3 regions of the Paraurantiacibacter namhicola genome follow, and region 3 is predicted to be linked to each of the others. Evidence: predicted binding sites of a transcription regulator. Region 3 holds the regulator's gene; each other region holds the start of a gene.
The links. Region 3 encodes LexA, which represses DNA repair genes until DNA is damaged. Its sites were predicted from a motif close to GTTCCNCNCTTGTTCT; they were not measured.
Positions count from the first base shown of each region.

Region 1: the regulator LexA is predicted to act here: its motif matches at 2,159-2,174, upstream of A6F65_RS00455 (DUF3072 domain-containing protein).
Region 2: the regulator LexA is predicted to act here: its motif matches at 2,907-2,922, upstream of A6F65_RS03330 (ribonucleoside-diphosphate reductase subunit alpha).

Region 1 covers NZ_CP016545.1:80,604-88,602, reverse strand. The annotation lists gene ftsH (ATP-dependent zinc metalloprotease FtsH) at 1-916, shown strand, start outside; gene A6F65_RS00460 (DUF3667 domain-containing protein) at 992-2,092, opposite strand; gene A6F65_RS00455 (DUF3072 domain-containing protein) at 2,205-2,441, shown strand; gene rpoZ (DNA-directed RNA polymerase subunit omega) at 2,533-2,877, opposite strand; gene A6F65_RS00445 (phospholipase D-like domain-containing protein) at 2,985-4,157, shown strand; gene A6F65_RS00440 (replicative DNA helicase) at 4,277-5,806, opposite strand; gene A6F65_RS00435 (UPF0262 family protein) at 5,939-6,421, shown strand; gene A6F65_RS00430 (glycoside hydrolase family 25 protein) at 6,431-7,129, shown strand; gene A6F65_RS00425 (cytidine deaminase) at 7,142-7,555, shown strand; gene A6F65_RS00420 (endonuclease/exonuclease/phosphatase family protein) at 7,560-7,999, opposite strand, start outside.
Region 2 covers NZ_CP016545.1:688,013-696,011, reverse strand. The annotation lists gene A6F65_RS03340 (hypothetical protein) at 1-240, opposite strand, end outside; gene A6F65_RS03335 (hypothetical protein) at 323-802, opposite strand; gene A6F65_RS03330 (ribonucleoside-diphosphate reductase subunit alpha) at 821-2,878, opposite strand; gene A6F65_RS03325 (hypothetical protein) at 3,360-3,626, shown strand; gene A6F65_RS03320 (serine hydrolase) at 3,642-5,345, opposite strand; gene A6F65_RS03315 (GlsB/YeaQ/YmgE family stress response membrane protein) at 5,508-5,750, shown strand; gene nadB (L-aspartate oxidase) at 5,758-7,344, opposite strand; gene A6F65_RS03305 (hypothetical protein) at 7,543-7,728, shown strand; gene A6F65_RS03300 (ABC transporter ATP-binding protein) at 7,736-7,999, opposite strand, start outside.
Region 3 covers NZ_CP016545.1:1,779,677-1,787,675, reverse strand. The annotation lists gene gltX (glutamate--tRNA ligase) at 1-1,224, opposite strand, end outside; gene A6F65_RS08760 (ComEC/Rec2 family competence protein) at 1,254-3,440, shown strand; gene lexA (transcriptional repressor LexA) at 3,503-4,189, opposite strand; gene A6F65_RS08750 (molybdopterin molybdotransferase MoeA) at 4,278-5,474, opposite strand; gene moaC (cyclic pyranopterin monophosphate synthase MoaC) at 5,471-5,941, opposite strand; gene A6F65_RS08740 (tRNA-binding protein) at 6,101-6,472, opposite strand; gene trpC (indole-3-glycerol phosphate synthase TrpC) at 6,476-7,267, opposite strand; gene trpD (anthranilate phosphoribosyltransferase) at 7,394-7,999, opposite strand, start outside.

The DNA of each region.
Region 1 (7,999 bases), 890 kb from region 3:
GGAAGTGCACATGAAGAAGGTGCCGCTGGCGCCTGACGTGAACAGCCGCACCATTGCGCGCGGTACGCCCGGCTTCTCCGGCGCGGATCTCGCCAACCTCGTGAACGAGGCCGCACTGCTGGCCGCACGGCGCAACAAGCGCCTTGTCGCCATGCAGGAATTCGAGGACGCGAAGGACAAGGTCATGATGGGCGCGGAACGCCGCAGCATGGTCATGACCGAGGACGAGAAGAAGATGACCGCTTATCACGAGGCGGGCCACGCGCTTGTCTCGCTGAACGAGCCGGCTTCCGATCCCATCCACAAGGCCACCATCATCCCGCGCGGCCGCGCGCTGGGCATGGTGATGCGCCTTCCGGAACGGGACAATTACTCTTACCACCGCGACAAGATGCATGCGAACCTTGCCGTCGCCATGGGTGGCCGCGTGGCCGAGGAGATCATCTTCGGGCACGACAAGGTTTCCAGCGGCGCATCGGGCGACATCCAGTATGCCACCGACCTGGCCAAGAACATGGTCACGAAGTGGGGCATGTCGGACAAGCTCGGCCCGCTGCAGTACGAACAGCAGCAGGAAGGCTATCTCGGCATGGGCCAGTCGGCCCGGACGATGGCCGGTGCGGAAACCAACAAGCTGATCGATGCGGAGATCAAGTCGCTGGTGGAAGGCGGCCTGAAGCGCGCGACCGAGATCCTGACCAAGCAGGAAGACAAGCTGCACCTGCTGGCCCAGGCCATGCTGGAGTATGAGACTCTGACCGGCGAGGAAATCAATGAGCTGATGAAGACCGGCAAGATCGACCGGCCCGACGAGCCGCGCGGCCCCGCGCCGGTGCGGCCCGCACAGGGATCCAGCATCCCCAAGGCCGGCAAGCGTTTCTCCGGTGATGGTGGACCGGCCCCGCAGGCCGGCTGACGCCGCAGACCGCCCAGACAGAAAGGCCCCGGACCGCATCGCTGCGCTCCGGGGCTTTTTCTTGCCGCTTGCGCGTCAGGTGAGGACGAGTGCCGTCATCAGCATCACGAATGACGCCATCACGATCCAGATGAAGCTGGACAGGACCAGCACGCGCCAGATCGCACCAAACCGGCTGAGCCCATAGGTGCCCTTCAGATGCCGATACAGATGGAAGGGCGCGTAAAGCATCGGGATCAGGATCAGTGGTTGCAGCTCGAAGGCTCCCAGCACGGAAACCAGCACCAGCAGGAACGTCATGAAGGCGATGGAATAGGTCACGAAGACCGTGTGATCATACAGCCGGAACTTGCGGCTGAACGGGAACAGCAGCCACATGAAGGGCAGGCTGAGCGGGATCAGCAGCCAGCTGAGCTTGTAGGAATTTGTCTGCAATTTGTAGATCAGCAGGTTCGGATTGGCCTTGGCTTCCTTCCACCGCGTGTTGATCCATTCGGCCGCCGAGGGGTCGGTCGCCGGATCGAACTGCAGTTCCGGCTCAACCGGAATTTCGCCGTCCTGGTACATCTCCGCCAGCTTGGCAAAGAAGACCCGCTCCGCCTGCAGCGTGGCGATTTCCTCGCGCAGTTCGGCAGCCCTTGCAGGCTCGGTTTCGGGGTCGTCGATGGTCGTGCTGAAGTCCTCGACCCGGCGGTCGATCTCAGCGACCGTCTCGATCACCTCGTCCTCGGTCGCGATGTCCGGGCCCTGTTCGATCTTGCCGATCCCGCCGGCCAGGCTGATCAGGGCGAAGGTGATGAAGATGACGAACAGGAACAGCGCGATGGGCGAGATGTAGCGCGCGCGCTTCCCGTCGATATATTCGCGTGTCAGCTTCCCCGGCTGCCAGGCGAGCTTGGGCAGGGTGCGCCATAGCTTCCCTTCGAAATGCAGCACACCGTGCATCAGGTCATGGAAGAAAGCGCCCAGAGTGCGATGCAGATGGGCCCGCTGGCCGCAATTGTGGCAATGCGCGCCCTTGAGTGGCGTTTCGCAATTCAGGCAGTTTTTCTCCTGCCAGTGCCCGCCTTCGTCCAGCGGCGTCTGGACCGGATGGCCGGAAGCATCGGGCTCCACGACGCGCGCGAGGACGCCGCCCTCGATGGCCGTGCCGATCCCGTCCGTAATGTCGCTCATCCTAGAACCCCCTGCGATCGCGCCAGCGTAACCCGCAATACTGGCCCGGTCGAGGTGCAATTTAACGGAACAGATGCGGAACAGCGCCGTTGGTTGGGAAAGGAGATTCCCCATGACTGCACCGCAAGTATCAGAGCACCCGAAGTCCGATCCCGCCTCCAACGCGCAGAAGGATCCGGAGAACTGGACCACGGGTGACGAGCGCATGACCGGCGCGCAAGCGAGTTATCTGAAGACCTTGTGCGAGGAGGCAGGCACGCCCGATCGTTACGATACCGGACTGACCAAGGCCGAAGCCTCGCAGCTGATTGACGAACTGCAGGCAGAAACGGGCCGCGGGACGGACTGACTCTGCCGCCAACGCCTCCCACGCCGCAAATGAAAAGGGCCGCTTCCCGTGACAGGAAGCGGCCCTTTTTCATGCGCAGTGCGCGAAAGCGTCAGCCTTCGTAATCGGCACCGATGCTGGTGGAGCGTGTCGGTGCGGCGGCGGACAGGCGCATGGCTTCGGCCGACTGGGTCAGCGATGCCACGTCATCGGCCTCGTCTTCGTCATCCGGCAGGACGCGCTGCATGCTCTGAGTCAGCGATTCGCTCAGCGCCTTCGGCTTTACCGTCTGCTCAGCGATTTCGCGCAGGGCCACGACGGGGTTCTTGTCCCGGTCACGGTCGATGGTCAGCTCCGCACCGCCGGAAATCTCCCGTGCGCGCTGGGCAGCCAGCAGGACGAGATCGAAACGGTTGGGGACCTTGTCGACGCAATCTTCGACGGTAACGCGCGCCATCGGGCACTCCTTGAATCTTCTGACAGTGCAGGAAAGCGTCCCAGCTATGCTGCAGTGCACGACAAGTCAAGGTTTTCAGCGGGGCGGCGGCATGCCACAGCAGCCCGATGGCCGATAGCGAGACGACCTTCGATTACAGCGATATGGACCCCTTCAGCGCCGAGGCGCAGGGCCAGTCGCTTACCTTCTATCCCGCCGGCAAGGACCGGCGTGCGGCGCTGCTGGAGCTGGTGAAGTCCGCAAGGACCAGCCTGAAGGTCGTGTTCTACATCTATGCCGAGGATGGCATTGGCGAGGAACTGCGCGATGCGCTGGCAGAAGCAGCGGAGCGGGGCGTCGATACCGTGCTGCTGGTCGATGGCTTCGGGGCAGAGGCCAGCGAGCAGTTCTTCGACCGGCTGAAGCGTGCTGGCGGCTCAGTCTGCCGCTTCAGCCCGCGCCGCACGCAGCGCTACCTCATCCGCAACCACCAGAAGATGGTGATCGTGGATGATGAGCGCGCCATGTTCGGCGGCTTTAATATCGAGGATGATTACTTCGCCCCGCCGGAGGAAAACGGCTGGAACGACATCGGCATCAGGCTGGAAGGCAGCGCGGTCGAAGGTCTGGTGGACTGGTTCGGACGCCTAAAGGACTGGACCGACGATGACGAGGCGCATTTCCGGGCCATCCGCAAGACGGTGAAGGAATGGGAGTGGGGCGAGGGCGTTCTGAGATGGCTGGTCGGCGGACCCACGCGCGGCCTTTCCACCTGGGCGCGCTGCGTCAGCGAAGACCTGATGCGCGGCAAGCGGCTAGACATGTTCATGGCCTATTTCAGCCCGCCGAAACGCCTGTTGAAACGCATCGGCGACATCGCGGACCGGGGCGAGGCGCGCCTTCTGATGGCGGGCAAGAGCGATAACAACGCGACGCTGGGCGCCACCCGCTCGCTGTACGATTACCTGCTGAAGCGCGGGTCCAAGATCTGGGAATTCCGCCCGTGCAAGCTGCACACCAAGCTCGTGGTGCTTGACGATATCGTCTATGTCGGCAGCGCCAATTTCGACATGCGCAGCCTGTACCTGAACCTGGAAGTGATGCTGCGGATCGAGGACGCTGATCTCGCCGCAAAGATGCGCGAATTCCTGGACCACCAGATCGCCGCGTCCAAGCGCATCACGCCCGAAGAACACGCCAAGCGAGCGACCTTGTGGAACCGCTTCCGCTGGAACCTCGGCTGGCTGCTGTGCAACGTGATGGATTACACCGTCAGCCGGCGGCTGAACCTGGGGCTGTAGCCGGAACCATTTCCGCTCACCCTGAGCTTGTGACGCTCCGGGCCAGCTACGCTTCCGAAGGGTGCTGCGTGACGCCCTTCGACGGGCTCAGGACGAGCGGGGTCCGGCCCGAATTACGCTTATTCGTAATCGCCTTGGTAATCGTCTTCGGCAAGGTCGCTGAAGCGGGTGATCTTGGGTTCGAAGCGCAGCCGTACGCGGCCGGTTGAGCCGTGGCGCTGTTTGGCCACGATCAGCTCGGCAAGGCCGTGCACGCGTTCCATTTCCTGCGACCACGCCTGGTGCGTTTCGATGGTCCTGGGATCGTCCGTCGCGGTGGGCATCTTCGGCTCGCGCAGGGCGACGTAATAGTCTTCGCGGAAGACGAACCAGACCATGTCGGCGTCCTGCTCGATAGAGCCGGATTCGCGCAGGTCGGACAGCATGGGCTTCTTGTCGTCGCGCTGTTCCACCGCGCGGCTGAGCTGGGAGAGCGCGATGACCGGCACTTCCAATTCCTTGGCCAGCGTCTTCAGGCCGCGCGAGATTTCCGAAATCTCGTTCACGCGGTTGTCGTTGGCGCGGCCCGATCCCTGCAGCAGCTGCAGGTAATCGACCACGATCAGCCCGATCTCGTGCCGCCGTTTCAGTCGCCGCGCGCGGGTGCGCAGCGCGCCGATGGTGAGGGCAGGCGTATCGTCGATATAGAGCGGCAATTCGGCGAGGCGCTGGCTGGCATAGGACAGCTGCTGGAAGTCGTCGCGGCTGATCTTGCCCATGCGCAGAGCTTCGGAGCTGATACCGGCCTGCTCTGCCAGGATACGCGTGGCGAGCTGGTCGCTCGACATTTCCAGGCTGAAGAAGGCGACGCCCGCACCCACGGTCTTCTCGATCCCGTCGCGCTTGTCGCGCAAATATCGGTCCGCGCAATTGAAGGCGATATTTGTGGCGAGCGAGGTCTTGCCCATGCCCGGGCGTCCGGCGAGTATGATGAGGTCGGAATCGTGCAGGCCGCCGATCTTCTCGTTCACGCTGGAAAGGCCGGTCGTCTTGCCGCTGATATGGCCGCCGGAATTGATCGCGGTCTCGATCATCTCCAGCGCCTTGCTCGTCGCGCCGCGGAAGCTGTCGGCATCTTTCGTGCCGGCTGCGCCTTCGGCCACGCGGAACAGGCTGGCTTCGGCCTGTTCGATCTGGCGCATCGGCTCCACTTCGTCCGAGGTGTCGAGCGCGCCTTCAACCAGCTCGCGGCCCACGCTCACAAGCTCTCGCAGCAGGGCGAGGTCGTAGATCTGCTGGGCCAATTCGCGCGGGGCCAGCAGGCCCTGCCCATCGGCCGTCAGCCGCGCCAGATAGCCGGTGCCGCCCAGCTCCTTCAGCGCCTCGTCCGCTTCGAAATAGGGCTTCAGCGTGACCGGAGTGACCACCATCTGCTTGTCGATCAGGACAAGGATCCGCTCGTAAATGCGGCCATGCAGCGGCTCGAAGAAATGGTCCGGATGCAGCGCTATGGGCAGCTCTTCCAGCAGCCGGTTGTCGATCAGCACCGCGCCCAGGAAGGTGGCTTCCGCTTCCGGGTTGGCGGGCAGGGACCGGCCGCCCGATTCGCCACCTGATTCGGAGGTCGGGGTCTGGGTTGCTGCACGGATCAGGAGGTCTTCATCGGCCATCCGCCCCTGATGGGGCCAAGCGCATGTTGCCGCAAGTCCACAAGGCCGCCGATTGCGCATGCCAGCCTGTGGATAGCGGGGATGACGCTTGCCGCCCCCGCGTGGCTCTGCAAAAGCTGGGGCCGACAGACCATGGATACCAATCGCATCGCCACCATCACGCTCGACGAGACGAGCATATTGCGCCGGAGCGAAACCGTGGCCCGCGAACGCGAGGTGGCGCTGCGCGACCTGGTGGAGGACAACAGCTTCACCCCCGTGCGCGCGGCGGAAAATGGTCATGTTGGCCCGTGGGACTTGAAGCTGGCGGTGCGAGAGGCGCGGCTGGAACTGGCGATCCACGATGCCAAGGGTGAGGAAGCGGGCTTGATCGCGCTCGGCACCACGCGTTTCCGCCGCGTCATCCGCGAATATTTCGCCATTTGCGACAGTTACTACAAGGCGCTGCGGCAGGCCTCCGCGCCCGAACTCGAGACAATCGACATGGCCCGGCGCGGTATCCACGATCGCGGCACGCGCCACCTGATGGACGCGCTGGACGGCAAGGTGGACACGGACTTCGCCACCGCGCGGCGGCTCTTCACGCTGCTCTGCGTCCTCCACATCAAGGGCTGAGCGGCAGGCATGGCGCGACGCAGGAAGGGGCGCTGGAAGGGCAGGCTGCTGGCAGCCGTGCTGCTGCTGGCGCTGGCCGGCAGTGCCTACGGTTGGTGGCGGGCAATCCACTGGACACCCGACGCCGCGCAATATCCGGTGCAGGGCGTGATTGTCGGCGCGCGGGAAGGCGCGGTCGATTTCGCAGGACTGGCAGCACAGGGCGCGGGTTTTGCCTATCTGGAGGCAAGCCGCGGGGCGGATGAGCGCGATGCGCAGTTCGGCGCGAATTTCCGCGTGGCCAGCGCCTCCCCCCTGCCGGTGGGGATCGTGCACGATTACGACCCGTGCTCCTCGGCCGAGGCACAGTCGGCAAACCTCGTCACCATCGTGCCGCGCGACACGCGCCTGCTGCCGCCCGTCATCGCGCTGGACCGGCTGGCGAGCGATTGCGAAGACCCGATGAGCGAGGCTCGGCTGGAAAGCGAGCTGATGACCTTCGTGAACCAGGTGGAAGGCCACGTAGGCCAGCCGGTGGTGCTGAAGATATCGCCCGCTTTCGAGGCGCGTTACGGCGTGGCCAAATCGCTGGAGCGAAACCTCTGGCTGGAACGCGACTGGCTGGAGCCGGACTATGCCGGGCGCCCGTGGACGCTATGGACAGCCAATTCGCAGCTGCACGGCAAGGCGAGCGAGGAGCCGATCCGCTGGGTCGTGCTGCAACCGTAAGGGACACAGGCAATGGACGAAGCGACGAAGAACGAGCTGGTCGAGGCGGCACGCGAAGCGGCGAAACAGGCCTATGCGCCCTATTCCGACTTTCACGTCGGCGCGGCGCTGCTGTTTGCCGATGGCGAGATCGTGGGCGGCTGCAATGTCGAGAACGCCAGCTATGGCCTCGCCCTGTGCGCCGAGACGGTGGCCGTGGCCAAGGCCATGGGCGCGGGCCGGCGCGGCGGGCTAGTCGCGGTCGCAGTCACCGGGCCGGGCGCGGAACCGATCACGCCGTGCGGTCGCTGCCGCCAGGTGCTGAATGAGCTGGCCGCGCTGGGCGGCACGGATCCGCTGGTGCTCTGCGTGGGGCCGGATGCGGTAGAGGAAATGCGGTTGTCGCAGCTGCTGCCCGCCGCCTTCGGTCCGGCCAGCCTGGACTGAGAGCCTAGGGCTCCACCGCGCAGATTGTTGCGAGCATCGCGCGGTGATCGGCGCTGGTCTGCTCCATCACCTCGAATGATTTGATCGTGAGGTCGCCCTTCACCATCAGCTGGTCGAGCGGCCAGCCGAGCCAGGTCATACCCGCGGGGAAAGTGGGGTAGGCGCCGCGTCCGATGCGCGGATCGCGCCAGCCGCCCGCCTCGCGAAAGCCGGCGGTGGTGCGCGACCATGGCACGTCGTTGAAGTCGCCCATCACGATCGCCTCGGCCGCCTTGCGCGGCGTAGTGCTGCCGGCGCGGGCGATGTTGGCGTCGCGCTTGGCCGTGCTCTGGCCGGGCAGTGGCGGCTTGGGGTGCAGGCCGATGAACTCGAATGCGCCCCCGCCCGGCAGCGCCATTGCGCCGTAGAAGGTCGGCGTATCGCGGCTGGTGTTCTCGACATAGG
Region 2 (7,999 bases), 1.1 Mb from region 3:
AGCCGCCCGCACCTCGTCATATTGCGGGTGCGTTTCCGGCACCTCGCCCGCAAGCGTTGCGGAGCGGCTGATCTTCGTCACGACATTCTCGGCCGAACAGTCATCGCCCGAAGCGGCCATGGTCGTGGCCATTTCCCCGCCGTCAGCGCCTTCGCCCCCGGCAGCCTCATCGGCCGAACCGCAGGCTGCCAGCGCGAGGCCTGAAAGTCCCAGTGCGAATGTGGTGAGCGTGGTCTTCATATGTGTGCCCTTTCCCAAGTTTTCCGAATTACGAATTCTGGCACGGCGAACATCATTCCTAGGCCGATGGCCATGAGTGGGCTCAAGCGGTCGGGCTCCCAGCGTCGATATCTTGTTCGCCCAATTGAATTTGGTCCCTGAGGCCCTCGAGACCACCATCGGCAAAATACCAGCCGAAGGCCAAAACGAAGGCAGTCACAAGCAGGTAGGTCAGCGTCATCTTTGCCCTGCCGATTGGCTGCATTGCATCCACGATTGCGCGCGCCGGGTCAGCAGGGTGAACTTGTGCATCCAGGAAGGAGAAATTGCGCATTTGGAACGTCAGGTTCGACAGGAAACCCCAGTAATTGAAGAACAGAAACGGCAATGCAAAAATCATCAGCCCTTGGCGAAACTGGACGTCGGAGACCGCAGCCCAGATCGCGAAAGTCAGGCCGACACCCGTGATGTACAAGGTCGATAAAGTACCGAAATTGCTACGGGCAAGATTGAGTGCGTCGAAGGCTTCCTTCGCACCCAGGCACGACGCGCTTTCGACGTGATCCGGAGCCTGCTCTGCCATGTCCTTCCCGCCTAAAACCTACTGGCAGCTCAGGCATTCCTCGTAATCGGTTTCCTGCCCGGCACCGGCGGACAGCTCGATCTTCTGCGCATCGGCGGTGTTGTCCGCTTCCACGCCGCCGGCGAACCCTGCGCGCTGCACGCTCTTGGAGCGCAGGTAGTAGAGCGACTTGATGCCCTTCTCCCAGGCCTGGAAGTGCAGCATCATCAGGTCCCACTTGTCGACATCGGCAGGGATGAAGAGGTTGAGGCTCTGCGCCTGATCGATGAAGGGCGCGCGGTCGGCGGCGAATTCCAGCAGCCACCGCTGGTCAATCTCGAAGCTGGTCTTGAAGGCCGCCTTTTCCTCGTCCGTCAGGAAGTCGAGGTGCTGGACGCTGCCGCCCTTCTCCAGGATCGAATTCCAGACATTGGTGGAATCCTTGCTCTTCTTCTGCAGCAGCTTTTCCAGATACGGGTTCTTCACCACGAAGCTTCCGGACAGCGTCTTGTGGGTGTAGATATTGGCCGGGATCGGCTCGATGCAGGCGCTGGTGCCGCCGCAGATGATGCTGATCGACGCGGTGGGCGCGATTGCCATCTTGCAGCTGAAGCGTTCCATCGCGCCGGTTTCGGCAGCATCGGGGCACGGCCCGCGTTCCTGCGCCAGCATCAGGCTGGCCTCGTTCGCCTTGGAGCTGATGTGCTTGAACATCTTCATGTTCCAGGCCTTGGCCATGGCGCTTTCCATGCCGATGTTCTTCATCTGCAGGAAGGAGTGGAAGCCCATCACGCCCATGCCCACGCTGCGTTCGCGCGCAGCGGAATACTTGGCGCGGGCCATCTCGTCCGGCGCGCGGTCGATATAGTCCTGCAGCACGTTGTCGAGCATGCGCATCACGTCTTCGATGAACTGCTTGTCAGTGTTCCACTCGTCCCACTTTTCCAGGTTGAGCGAGGAGAGGCAGCACACGGCCGTGCGATCGTTGCCGAGGTGGTCGATCCCGGTGGGCAGGGTGATTTCGCTGCACAGGTTGGAGGTGGAAACCTTCAGGCCCAGCTCGCGGTGATGCTTGGGCATCATGCGGTTCACCGTGTCCGAGAACACGATGTAGGGCTCACCCGTGGCAAGGCGCGTTTCGACCAGTTTCTGGAAGAGCGAACGCGCATCCACTTCGCCGCGCACGCTGCCATCCTTGGGCGATTTCAACTCGAACTTCTCGCCCGCGCGGACGGCTTCCATGAATTCGTCGGTCAGAAGCACGCCGTGGTGCAGGTTCAGCGCCTTGCGATTGAAGTCGCCCGAGGGTTTGCGGATCTCGAGGAACTCCTCGATTTCCGGGTGGCTGACGTCGAGGTAGCAGGCGGCCGAACCGCGGCGCAGCGAACCCTGCGAAATCGCCAGCGTCAGGCTGTCCATCACGCGCACGAAGGGAATGATGCCGCTGGTCTTGCCGTTCAGGCCGACCGGCTCCCCGATGCCGCGCACATTGCCCCAATAAGTGCCGATGCCGCCGCCCTTGGACGCCAGCCAGACATTCTCGTTCCAGGTGCCCACGATGCCATCGAGGCTGTCGGACACGGAATTGAGATAGCAGGAAATGGGCAGGCCGCGGCCCGTGCCGCCGTTGGAGAGGACGGGCGTTGCCGGCATGAACCAAAGGCGGCTGATGTAATCGTACAGGCGCTGCGCATGGTCCTGGTCATCGGCATAGGCATCGGCCACGCGGGCGAACAGGTCCTGGTAGCTTTCGCCCGGAAGCAGGTAGCGATCGTTCAGCGTGGCCTTGCCGAATTCGGTCAGGTTCGCGTCACGCTCTGCATCCATCTCGATGGTGAAACGGCGCGGATTGACCTTCTTGGAATCCGGTTCCGCGGCGGATTTCGCTGCTGTCTTCAGGGCTTCGCCCATCGCTTCGGCGGTCTTTTCGGCCACCAGCGCGTCGCTGCCTTGATCCTCGGTTTCCATGCTCACTGCCTTCTTCTTTGCGGGCTTCGCAGCCGGCTTTGCGCCTGCTGCCTTGCTTTCGGAAGCCGGGGCGTCTTCGCGGATGTCGTCCAATTCCATTGCCTGCTCGTCCCGCTCTCGAAATTCCATCGTATCCATCCCCGTTCGAACGCGGTCGGTGCCGCGCATGTTCTTCATGTGTTCGAATCGCAGGACGAAGGCCCATCCTACCAATTCGCGCGGCAAGACCGAGGAAAACTTATCCCCTGACTGCCCACAGCCGGACCTTGCATCAGCGTGTTTCCGCGAGACTCCTCACCCTTCCGGCAAGATGGGTCTCGCCGAGGCAGGTAACAAGGTCTTGTGGGTACACCCCCATGTCCAACCACTAGATAGTGAATCAACAGCAAGTCGGACGCAAGAGGGTTAAGGTCGATTTAACGCGCCCGGGCGACGGATCGCACAGGTGTGTTATCGCGTTGCAACGCAGCGACGCGCCGGAATTGCTGGACTGGCGCGCAGTGCAAGCGGGAAAATGAATCGTGGGAAAAATTTTTCTGCGGAAGACGCGGTGGCCGGGCCTTTGAATCAATCGAATCGGCCCGCGCAATAATGTGATATGGGGGTTGCCATGCCGAAGGAATTGCAAGCGTCCGATCTACCCGAACCCGGCGATTACGCCGCCGTCGTGGAATTTGCCGCATCCTTTAACGGATACGAGCGGCACGGGTCGTTCGCCGCCTGCGCGGAGGCGGCGGAAAACAGCAATCGGGAGACGCTGGACGAACTCCGCAACGAATTGTTCTTCGCCTACCGCACCTGCAACCACCAGGGCAGCGGCGGGCTGGGCGAGATTTATCGCAAGATGCTGCCCGATTTCGAGCGGCTGCTACGCTAACGGGCGCGCTGCCCCTTAGTCCGCGTCCGGCAGGCGGGTGAAGGGCAGTTCCTGCCCGCCCTGCTTGATCACCAGGCCGGTCACTGCGCCCTCGTCGACCACTATGGCCACGCGCGCATCCACGCCCTGCACGCCAAATTCGGTCTCTGTGACCGGGAAAAGCGGCAAGGCAGGCTGCGGGCCGAGCTTGCCGGTCAGCTGCCCGTCTTCATTCACGGCGAGTACCATGACGCCGATCTGCGATTCGTAGCTGCCCGCATAGGAAGCAAGCTGCTCTGCCGAGACAGCGACTGCGGGCGCATCCGGGATACCGCCGGTGCGGACCGCGATTTCGGCTTCATCCCCTCCGTTATGGTGCATCTCCATCCGGAGCTGGTCATCGTCGCCGGTGACCAGTTCGAACCAGGTCAGGCTTTCAACGCCATAGAAGAAGCGGTTGTCGCCAGCCGCATACACCTTGCTCTCGTTGGAGCCGGTGCGCATCGTGTAGAGCTGGCCGTCACGTTCATAGAACTGGCGGGTCGCGCCTTCATCGATGGTATATTCCCCGAAATACGGGGCGAGGGCAGCCATATCCACGTCCGTCCTGGTGAAGTCGGGATAGGGTTTGCCGATGGCACTTGCGGCCAAGCGGCGCATGGTCGTGCCCGGGTCCACCACGGGGCTATCCGTATTGGCGAATATGGCAACGAACAGGTCGTGCTCCGGCAGGTAGATGCTGTTCGTGCTGAAGCCGAAGATGCCGCCGCTATGCCCGATGCCGGGCGAACCGCGCACCGCCTGCATCACGAGGCCGAGGCCGAAAGGCGAAATCTCGCCATCGCCATAAGTCGTGCGGGTCGTCATCAGCTCGTAGCTGGCGTCGCTGACCACCTGCCCGCCATGCAGGGCGCGCGCCCAGGTCGCCAGGTCCCCCACCGTGCCGCTCAGGGCTCCGGCCGGGCCGGGCACGCTGGCATGGACCGCCTGCGACGTTCCAAAGGCATCGTCCCCATCGCGTGTGTAGCCCGTGGCGAAGCCGGGTACGGCGCTTTCGTCCACGCGGTAGCCGAGTGTCGTCAAGCCAAGCGGCTGCGCGATCCGGCGATCGACTTCCTCGTACCAAGGGCGCCCGCTGACCGCCTCGATAACGGCGCCGACAAGGATGTAGGCACTGTTGTTGTAGGAAAAGCTCGCGCCGGGTGCGAAGTCCACCGGTTGGTCGGCGAATTCGGCGATCAGTTCCTGCGTGGAGAAGGCCCGGGCGGTGTTCGCCTCAACCATCCAGCCGGGGATGCCGGTATAGGATTTGATGCCGGAGGTGTGGTTCAGCAGCTGCAGGACCGTAATGTTCTCCCCGTTGGGGAAGTCCGGCACGAATTTGGACAGCGGATCATCCAGCGACAGCAGGCCTTCGTCCACCATTTGCATGATCGTGGCAGCGGCGAACTGCTTGGAAATGGAGGCGTAGCGGAAGACCGTGTCCGGCGTCAGCGCGTCACCCGTGGCGGCATTCGCAATCCCGCGCGAGCCGCTGAAAATCACCTCGTCCCCGCGCATCATGATTACGGACACGCCAGGCTCATCGGCCGGATAGACGTCCATGATCCGCTCGAATTCCGCTTCCATCGCGGGCGCGGCGGTGGAGGCCGCCTGCGCTGCCGGATCGTGCGCAAACGCGGATACGGGCAGCAATGCGCTGCTGGCCAGGGCGATGGCGGTAAGGATATGCGGCTTCATGATGGCTCCCCTATTAGTGCATTAGCGATGTAACACACTGACGCGGGCCGGCCAATCGCTTCGGACGAAAGGCGGACGCGCTTCGATCAGCGCCATACATTGCAGGCAGCGGCGCATTCGGGCAGGCTGCGCGCGTGCATTCCGCCGCGAAAGGGCAAAGCCATGCTGAACATATTGGGCACGATCCTTGCTGGACTGGTCGTGGGCGCGCTCGCCCGCTTTTTCTATCCGGGCGCGGTGGACATGGGCCTTTTCACCACCATCATGCTGGGCATTGGCGGATCGCTGCTGGCGGGCCTGCTGACGCACCGCGGCCGCCCCGGCTTCCACCGCGCCGGCTGCCTCACCAGCATATTGGGCGCGATGGCCCTGATCCTGGCCGCGAGGCTGCTGGGGCTGGCCTGAACCGGGCCTAAGGCACCAGCACGGTGTCGCGGGCGACCTCGTCCGTTTCGGGATAATTCAGCGTGAAGTGCAGGCCGCGGCTTTCGTGGCGCTTGAGGGCGCTTTCCACGATCAGGTAAGCCGACTGGTGGAGGTTGCGCAGCTCGATCAGGTCGGTCGTGACGCGGAAGGAGCCGTAGTAATCCTCGATCTCGCGGCCCAGCATGGCGATGCGGTGGCGCGCGCGTTCCAGCCGCTTGGTGGTGCGCACGATGCCGACGTAATTCCACATGAAGCGGCGGATCTCGGTCCAGTTTTGCTTGATGACCACCTCCTCGTCCGAATCCGTGACGCGGGTATCGTCCCACTCCCGGATGGCGGGCGGATCGTCCAGCTTGTCCCAGCATTCCAGGATGTCGCGGCCCGCCGCCTCTCCGAAAACGAAGCATTCGAGCAGCGAGTTGCTGGCCAGCCGGTTGGCGCCGTGCAGTCCGCTTTCCGTGCATTCGCCAGCGGCCCATAGGCCGGGCAGATCCGTGCGCGCGTCCAGCCCGATGATGACACCGCCGCAGGTGTAATGCTGCGCGGGCACGACCGGGATCGGCTCCTTCGTCATGTCGATGCCAAGACCCAGCAGCTTCTCATGGATCGTGGGGAAGTGTTCCTTCACGAATTCGGGCGGCTGGTGGCTGATGTCGAGATGGACGTAATCGAGGCCGTGGCGCTTGATCTGGTCGTCATTGGCGCGCGCCACGATGTCGCGCGGGGCCAGCTCCATCCGCTCGGCATCGTATTGTTCCATGTACCGCTCGCCGGTCACGGGGTTGAACAGCCGCCCGCCCTCGCCGCGCACGGCCTCTGTAATCAGGAAGTTCTTGACCTCCAGATTATAGAGGCAGGTCGGGTGGAACTGCATCATCTCCATGTTCGAGACGCGCGCGCCGGCGCGCCAGGCCATGGCGATCCCGTCACCCGTGGCCCCGCGCGGCGCGGTGGAGAACTGGTAGACTCGGCCCGCCCCGCCCGCCGCCAGCACCGTTGCACGCGCGACATGGGCGGCGACTTTCCCGGACTTCGTGTCGAGCGCATAAGCGCCCCACACGCGGCCATCGCCGGAGTATTTCTCCGCATTGCGCCCGGTGATCAGGTCGATGCAGGTCTGGTCCGGCAGCAGGGTGATATTGGGATTTTCCTCCGCCGCCTTGAGCAGCGCGGCCTGCACGGCCCAGCCGGTGGCATCGTCCACATGCACGATGCGGCGATGCGAATGACCGCCTTCGCGCGTCAGGTGCAGATCGTTGTCTTCGCGGTTGAAGGGCACGCCCAGCTCGCACAGCCGGTCGATCGCTTGCGGCGCGTTCTCGATCACGAATTCCACCGTGTCGCGGTCATTGAGGCCAGCACCAGCCACCATGGTGTCGCGGATGTGGTTCTCGAATGTGTCGCCTGCATCCAGCACCGCCGCGATGCCGCCCTGCGCCCAAGCCGTGCTGCCGCTGTTGAGCGCGCCCTTCGCCAGCACCAGCACGCTGCGCTGCGTCGCCAGCTCCAGTGCCGCCGAAAGCCCTGCGGCGCCGGACCCGATGATGAGGACGTCATGTTCGTGCGTATCCATGCCCACCTCATGCGCACAAGCCGCGCGGCTGGCAAGCGCCCACACCTTCGCACTTGCAGCGAAATTCTTGTGCGCCGCACAATATACTGGCTTTCACCAAGTTACGTGTTAATACTGATGGCAAGAAGAATTGGGTCGCATCGTAGCCACCATGATTTCGCGCACACGGCGTGCTGCGCGAATAAAGGAGACGACGCCATGTCCTTCCAGCCGAAGCTGTCCGCAATGGACCGCCTCGTCGGTTCCATGCTTTGCCGATTTGATCGCCACCGCCCTGAAAGCCGCCGCGTAGGCTGGGACGGGGAACTGCATTACAGCACCTGCATCAGGTGCCGCGGCAAGATCGTGCGCGGGACTGCCGGCGGCTGGCGCAAGCGGGCCTGAGAGCTACCTAGGTCTCGCCCTTGCCTGTCAGCTGGACGAACACGTCCTCGAGGTCCGCCTCGCGCGTGGTGACATCCTCGATGCCGTAGCCATGCGACTGGACGATGGAGAGCACGCGGCCCGTGCTCACCTCGTCGCGGTTATAGGTGATTTCCAGCGTGCGCGGATCGGTCACTTCGACCTTCACGAAGCCGGCTTCCACGATCGGTCCACCAAGATCCTTGTCCACGCCCACGCGCACCACCTTCTCGCGCGCCATGCCCACCAGCTC
Region 3 (7,999 bases):
CGAAGAGATTTTTGCCAGCATCGCGCGGGCATCGTCACCGAGTAAACCAGCGGCCTTCTCGGTAAGTTCCAGCGGACGCTGCGTGAAGAGGAATGCTGCCCCTTCGGCCAGTTCCTTGATGTCGCGCGCCCGGGTCTTCAGCACAGGCATGGCTTCGGCAAGTAGCGTCTCGTCTACCTTGCCGCCCATTTCCTGTGCGGCCAGCGTGGCCAGACGCACATCGTCGGCCTCGCGAATGTAATTGCCGTTCATGTTCAGCAGCTTCTTCATGTCGAAGCGGCTCGGGCTCTTGCCGACACCGGCGAGGTCGAAAGCGGCAATCGCTTCCTCGCGGCTGAATTCTTCCTGGTCGCCGTGGCCCCAGCCAAGGCGCAGCAGGTAATTGCACATGGCCTCGGGCAGGATGCCCAGCTCGTCGCGGTAAGCTTCCACGCCGGTTGCGCCATGGCGCTTGGAGAGCTTGGCGCCGTCATTGCCGTGGATCAGCGGGACATGGGCATAGACGGGCTGCTCCCAACCGTCCTCGATCCCCTGCATGGCATGGATGATCGGCAGCTGGCGGAAGGCGTTGTTGAGGTGATCGTCGCCGCGGATGATGTGCGTGCAGCCCATGTCGATATCGTCGACCACCACGGCGAGCATGTAAGTCGGCGTGCCATCGGCGCGAAGCAGGATATAATCGTCGATTTCGGCATTCTTCACCGCGACGCGCCCCTGCACGGCGTCCTCGATAACGGTCTCGCCTTCGGTCGCGGTCTTCAGGCGCACGGTGAAGGGCGTGCCGCCGGGCGCTTCGGACGGGTCGCGATCGCGCCAGCGGCCATCGTAGCGCATCGGCTGCTTGTTGGCCCGCTGCTCTGCGCGCATCTGCTCCAGCTCTTCGGGCGTTGCGAAGCACTTGTAAGCATGGCCTGCTTCGAGCAGCTTCAGCGCCACTTCGCGGTGCCGGTCCGCCCGCTGCGACTGGTAGATCGGGTCCGCATCATATTCGAGGCCAAGCCAGGACAGGCCATCCAGGATCGCGTCGATCGCATCCTGCGTGCTGCGCTTGCGGTCCGTATCCTCGATCCGCAGCAGCGCCTTGCCGCCGTGATGCTTTGCGAACAGCCAGTTGAACAGCGCCGTACGCGCGCCGCCGATATGCAGGAAACCGGTGGGCGATGGTGCAAAACGGGTGACGACCTGGCGGTCAGAGCCGAAATTGCCGTCGCTGCCGCTTGCCATTGGGCTGTCTTTCCTATCCAATCGATTTGATGGCCACGCGCGTGCCACCACTGGTGCCCATGGGGGAGGGCGATGGCGATGTTGCGTTGCAGCACACGCCTTGGCGAATGCGCGCGGCTTTGTCCAGCATCGCGGACACGCTTGAAGGCGCCCTGGGCCGTGCAGGCTTCGACAAGGGCCCTTGGCTGGTGGTGGCTTTTGCTGCGGGCATCGCATCGTGGTTCACGCTTCCGGGGCCGGCGAGCTGGATTGCCAGCATGGCCGCGGCGGGATTTCTCGTGCTGGGCGCGCTGGCCGCATGGCGTGGGCGGGAGGATCGCGATGCGCTGCTGCGGGCCTGCATGGCGGTGGGGCTGGTGTTTGCGATCGGGCTGGCATTGGCGTGGGCGCGCTCGGCCACGGTCGGCCAGCCTGCGTTGGAGAGGCCTGTATTCGGCACGTTCGAGGGCACGGTGCTGGAGCGTATCGAGCAACCCTCGCAGGAACGGGTCAGGCTGGTCATGGCCACACGCTCGCCAGAGGACGGCTCGGCCATCAAGGTGCGGGTCAACGTGCCGTTGGAGAACGACCGGGCAGACCTGACGGAAGGCGCAGTGGTCCGCCTTCGCGCTCGCCTGATGCCGCCAGCAGCGCCCATGCTGCCAGGAGGATACGATTTTGCGCGCACCGCCTGGTTCCAGGGGTATGCCGCCACCGGCAGCGCTTTGGGCGAGGTCGAGGTGCTGGAGGGCGCCGAGAGGGGCTCGCTTATCGGCAGCCTGCAAAGGCGCCTGTCGGGGCATGTCCGGGACAATCTGGGCGGATCGGCGGGATCCATCGCGGCGGCCTTTGCCAGCGGGGACCGCGGCGCCATTTCGTCGGTAGACGAGGAGGCGATGCGGGACGCGGGGCTGACGCACCTGCTTTCGATCAGCGGACTGCATGTCAGCGCGGTGATTGCGGCGGCTTACATGCTGGCAATCCGGTTGCTGGCGCTCTGGCCTTGGTTGGTCCTGCGTGTCAGGCTGCCGGTGCTGGCCGCCGGGATCGCGGCCCTGGCGGGGATTGGATATACCCTGCTGACCGGCGCGCAGGTGCCCACGGTGCGAAGCTGCGTGGGCGCGGTGCTGGTGCTTATCGCCCTTGCACTGGGGCGAGAGCCGCTGAGCCTGCGCATGGTAGCCGTGGCGGCGGCCTTCGTGCTGCTGCTGTGGCCGGAGACGCTGGTCGGGCCCAGCTTCCAGATGAGCTTTTCCGCCGTGATAGCCATCGTCGCCTTGCACAACAGCGCGCCCGTCCGTGCCTTCCTGAGGCCGCGCGAAGAGGGTTGGCTGCGGAGGACGGGGCGGGGCGCTTTCATGCTTCTGGTGACTGGGATGGTGATCGAGATAGCCTTGATGCCGATCGTCCTGTTCCACTTCCACCGGGCAGGCGTTTACGGGGCGCTGGCCAATGTCGTTGCCATCCCGCTGGTGACATTCCTGTCCATGCCGCTGATCGCGCTGGCGCTGTTCCTGGACCTGTTCGGGCTGGGCGCACCGGCGTGGTGGCTTGCAGGGCAGACGCTCGACCTGCTGCTGGGCATAGCGCACACGGTTTCGGCGCAGCCGGGCGCGGTCAAGCTGATGCCGCATATGGGCAATGCCGCCTTCGCGCTGTTCGTGGCGGGAGGATTGTGGCTGGCGCTCTGGCGAGGGAGGGCGAGACTGCTGGGCTTTGTGCCCGCGGCAGTCGCCACCGCGATGATGATTGCGACGCCCGTTCCGGACCTGCTGGTTTCAGGCGACGGGCGGCATGTCGGTATCACCGGGGAGGACGAGCGGCTGCTGGTGCTCCGGGACAGCCGGTCAAGCTATGCGCGCGGCAATCTGATGGAGCTTGCGGGCGTGCAGGGCGAAGCCGTGCCGCTGGCAGACTGGCCCGGTGCGCGGTGCAGCCCGGACTTCTGCGTGATCGGCGTAGAGCGAGACGGTCGCACCTGGCAGGTCCTGATCAGCCGGAGTCGTGAACTGATTGCCGAGCGAGACCTTGCCGCGGCCTGCGAACGATCGGACATCGTCATTTCCGAGCGCTGGCTGCCGCGCACATGCGAGCCGCGTGTATTGAAGGCGGATATGCGTATGCTGTCCGAAAGTGGCGGCCTCGCCATCGTGCTGGACGGCGAGGATGCGCGGGTCACCACGGTTGCGCAAAGCCAGGGCGAACATGGCTGGTGGGGCGACCGGGGGCGGCGCTAGGCACAGCGGAGCAAGTCCGGTCCTGCGCCGCCCACAGCCTCAAACTGCGGCGAAATGCCGGATCAGTGGTAGCGGCGGAGCAGCCCTGCGAGCTTGCCCTGAACCTGCACTTCGTTCTGGCTGTAGATCTGCGGCTCATAGCTTGCGTTCGCGGGGTCCAGCACCACCTGCCCGCTGTCGCGGCGCAGGTATTTGAGCGTGGCTTCCTCGCCGCGCACCAGCGCGACCACGATTTCGCCATCGCGCGCGGTGTCGGTCTTGCGGACTAGGGCGAAGTCGCCATCGAAGATGCCGGCCTCGATCATCGAATCGCCTGAAACTTCGAGCGCGTAATGTTCACCTGCGCCCAGCAGGGCGGCGGGGACGGGCAGGCTCTGGTGATCTTCGAAGGCCTCGATCGGCGCACCGGCAGCAATGCGGCCATGCAGAGGGATCTCGACCACGTCGTTGGCGGGAGCCGGAGCCGCCGCCGGAGCCTTGAACTCGACGACATTGTCGTTGCTGGTCGGCGTCTTGCGACCGCCGGCATTCACATCTTCCGGCTCGCGCAGCACTTCGAGTGCACGGGCGCGGTTCGGCAGGCGGCGAATGAAGCCGCGTTCTTCAAGGGCGGAAATCAGGCGGTGGACGCCGGACTTGGATTTCAGGTCCAGCGCTTCCTTCATTTCCTCGAAAGACGGGGAGATTCCGGATTCTTCCAGGCGGCGCTGGATGAACTGGAGCAATTCGTGTTGCTTGGCTGTGAGCATGCCAAGGCCTCCTTGCAGCGGACACGTCAACCCGAGTGGGTCGATTGGTGAACGGACAGGGAACGATTAAGCAACATTCATCAGTGCGTCAAGCGATTCCGCCATTTTCGAGGCAACAGACCTGCACGATGTCGCCAGCCCGTGATGCAGGGCATCCTGCGGGCCGGATGATGAGCGCCTGCGCCGTTGCGAGGGCGCGAAGGGCGCTGCTGTCACGCTCGGCGATAGGTGCGGCTCCAGCCTCGTCCAGCACGGCGCGGTGGAACTCCATCCTCGGCCCGCCTTCCGGCATCGGCGCGGCAAGCGGCATCGCCATTGTCTGCATTCGGGGATCGCTGGCTCCTCCCAGCGCACGCAGGAGCGGCATCACGAACAGGACGGCCGTGACATAGGCGGACACCGGATTACCCGGCAGGCCGACGACAGTCGTCTTGCCCTTGCGCGCCAGCATCAGCGGCTTTCCCGGACGGATCGCTACGCGCCAGAAGTTGACCTCCGCGCCCAAACGCTCCAGCGCCGGTTTCACCAGGTCGTGATCACCCACCGAGGCACCGCCGCTGGTCACGACGACATCGGCATCGCCGGCACGGTCGAGCGCGCCCAGCAGCGCCTCCATGCTGTCCTTGACGGGACCGAGCCGGCTGACCTCGCTCGCATGGCCGCGCACCATTGCTTCCACCATCGCGCCGTTCGAGGCGGGGAGCTGATGCTCGCCAGCGGCTTCCGGGTCGCTGACCAGTTCCTCCCCGCTGTCGATCACGGCGACGGACGGGCGTTTGCCAACCGCCAGCGTGCCATGCCCGGCCGACATGGCGAGCGCGAGCTGGGCCGCGCCAATGCGGGTGCCTGCTTCCAGCACGGTCTCGCCCGAGGCGAAGTCGAAGCCCTCGCGGCGGATGTGGCGCGGCGTTGGCTCGCCTTCCCCGTTCAGCGACAGGGCATCGCCATCGCGGGCTGCGTTCTCCTGCAACAGCACGGCACCAGCCCCTGAAGGCATCAGCGCGCCGGTGGAGATGCGCACCGCCTCGCCATCCACCAGCGAGCCGCCGAAGGGATGGCCGCAGCGACTTTCCCCCACCACGCGCCATGGCCCGGCCAGGCCGCCTGCGCCCATGGCATAGCCGTCCATGGCGGAGAGGTCCGCGGCAGGCTGAGTACGCCGCGCCAGCAGCGGAGCGGCGAGGTAGCGGCCCAGCGCCGCCTCCACCGCAACCTGCTCGCTGCCCAGAGGCGTGACGCCGTCCAGCAGCCTTGCGAGCGCCTCTTCCAGCGACAGCATGCTCATGTCGCGTGCCAGTCCCCGCTCTTGCCGCCGGTCTTCTCCAGCAGGCGGACCTGTTCGATGACCATGCCTTTCTCCAGGGCCTTGGCCATGTCGTAGATAGTCAGCAGGGCCACGCTGGCGGCGACGAGCGCCTCCATCTCCACGCCTGTCTTGCCTGTCAGCGCCGCGCGGGCGGTGACGCGGATCGCGCTTTCGTCGAAGGCGAAGTCCACGCTGACCGTCTCTAGCGCGAGCGGGTGGCAGAGCGGGATCAGCTCGCCCGTGCGCTTGGCGGCCATGATGCCCGCGATGCGCGCGGCGGCCAGCACGTCACCCTTCGGGCCGCTGCCATCGCGCACGGCCTGCAATGTGGCAGTCGACATGGCGATGCGCCCCTCGGCGGTGGCGGAGCGGGCGTTTGCCGTCTTGCCCCCGACATCGACCATGCGGGCCGCGCCCGATTCGTCGAGATGCGTCAGTCTGTTCATCGAAGGGCCTCTGAAGCTGAAAGGTGTTACAGGTGTTACAGTGTCCTGCGTGCAAAATCCGCGAGGATGTTTAGCGCCTGGAAATGGCAGGGGCAGGCATTGGGCGAGGGTTTCATCATCTGGCCGATATGCACGCTGCGCAGCCGGTAGGAAACCGCTTCAGAACAGCCGCGCGCCGTCCGGCACGTCCTTGTCCGGCGTAAACAGCACGACCTCGCCCGCCTCATCCGGGAAGCCGACGGTCAGCACTTCGGATCGCACCGGGCCAATCTGGCGCGGCGGGAAGTTGACCACAGCGGCGACCTTGCGGCCGCGCAGGTCTTCCAGCGCATAATTCGCCACTATCTGCGCGCTGCTCTTCTTCTGGCCGATGCCCGGTCCGAAATCGATCAGCAGCCTGTAGGCAGGCTTGCGGGCCTCGGGAAACTCCTCCGCCTCGACGATGGTGCCGATACGGATGTCGACCTTCAGGAAATCATCGAAGGCAATTTCGCTGGCTGCAGGCGCAGCGGGATCGTGGTGCAGGTGCAAGGCTTATCCTCCAGTCAGGAGCGTTCGGGTCGCGGCCTCGACATCGTCGGCGCGCATCAGGCTTTCGCCCACCAGGAAGGTTCGTACGCCAGCGCGGGCCAGCCGCTGGCAATCGGCGTGCGTGTTGATGCCGCTTTCCCCCACCAGCAGCGCGCCTTCCGGTGCGAGCGGGGCGAGGCGTTCCGTGGTGGCCAGGTCCGTAGTGAAGGTCTTCAAATTGCGGTTGTTCACGCCGACCAGCCGGGATTTGAGCACGTGGGCGCGCTCCATCTCCGCCTCGTCATGCACCTCCACCAGGACATCCATGCCGCGTTCATGGGCAGCCTGTTCGATCGCCGCCATCTGCGCATCCTCCAGCGCGGCGACGATGATCAGGATGGCGTCGGCCCCGATGGCGCGGGCTTCGGCCACCTGCCAGGGATCGACCATGAAGTCCTTGCGCAGCACCGGCAGTTCGCAGCTGGCGCGGGCATCCATCAGGTAATCCTCATGACCCTGGAAATAAGGCGCGTCGGTCAGGACGGAGAGGCAGGCCGCGCCGCCTGCGGCATAATCCATCGCGTGCTTGTGCGGGCGAAAGTCCGCGCGGATCAGGCCCTTGCTGGGAGAGGCTTTCTTGATCTCTGCAATCAGGCCGAAGCCGTCCGCCGAGGCGCGGCGCAATGCCGCCTCGAATCCGCGCGGCGGGCTGGAAAGCTCGGCGGCGCGTGCGTCCAGATCGGCAATGGTCGCGCCCGTCTTGCGCGCGGCGACTTCCTCGCGCTTGGTGGCGCAGATCTCGGCGAGTTTATCCATATTTTCCCAAGGCTAAATGTCCGTTCGGGCTGAGCCTGTCGAAGCCCCCCTTTTTCTTTAAGCGCTGCGCTACAAGGAAGGACGGCCCTTCGACAAGCTCAGGGCGAACGGTTGATGGCAAGCGCGCTATTTTGCCGCCTTTATCCAGCAGTCGAGAATGCCCTTGGCGAGCCCCTTGTCGATGGCTTCGCCCGCTTCCTCCACGCCCTCTTCCCAGCTGTCCACTTCGCCCGCCACGCGCAGGGCAGCGGCGGAATTGAGCAGGACGGCATCGCGATAGGGCCCGGGCGCGCCCATCAGCAGGGCTTCCAGCGCCTTCGCATTGTGTGCTGCATCGCCGCCGCGAATGGCCTCGACCGGCGCGTTTTCGAGCCCAGCCTGCTTTGCGTTGAGGCGCTGCATCTCGAAATCGCGGCCCGTCACTTCGGCCATTTCGTTTCCGGCTGCCAGGCTCAGTTCATCCAGGCCTTCATCGCCAGACACGATCAGCGTGCGTTCGGTCCCCAGCCGCGCCATGGCTCCGGCATAGATCGGCACATAGGCCGGCCGCGCGATGCCGATCAGCTGGCGGCGCACGCGGGCTGGATTGGACAGCGGGCCCATCAGGTTGAAGATGGTGCGGCGGCCCAGTTTCTTGCGGATGGGCTGGATGCGGCGCATCGCCGGGTGGTGGTTGGGCGCGAAGAGGAAGCAGATGCCGATCTCGTTCAGCGTCTTTTCCGCCGTCCGGCC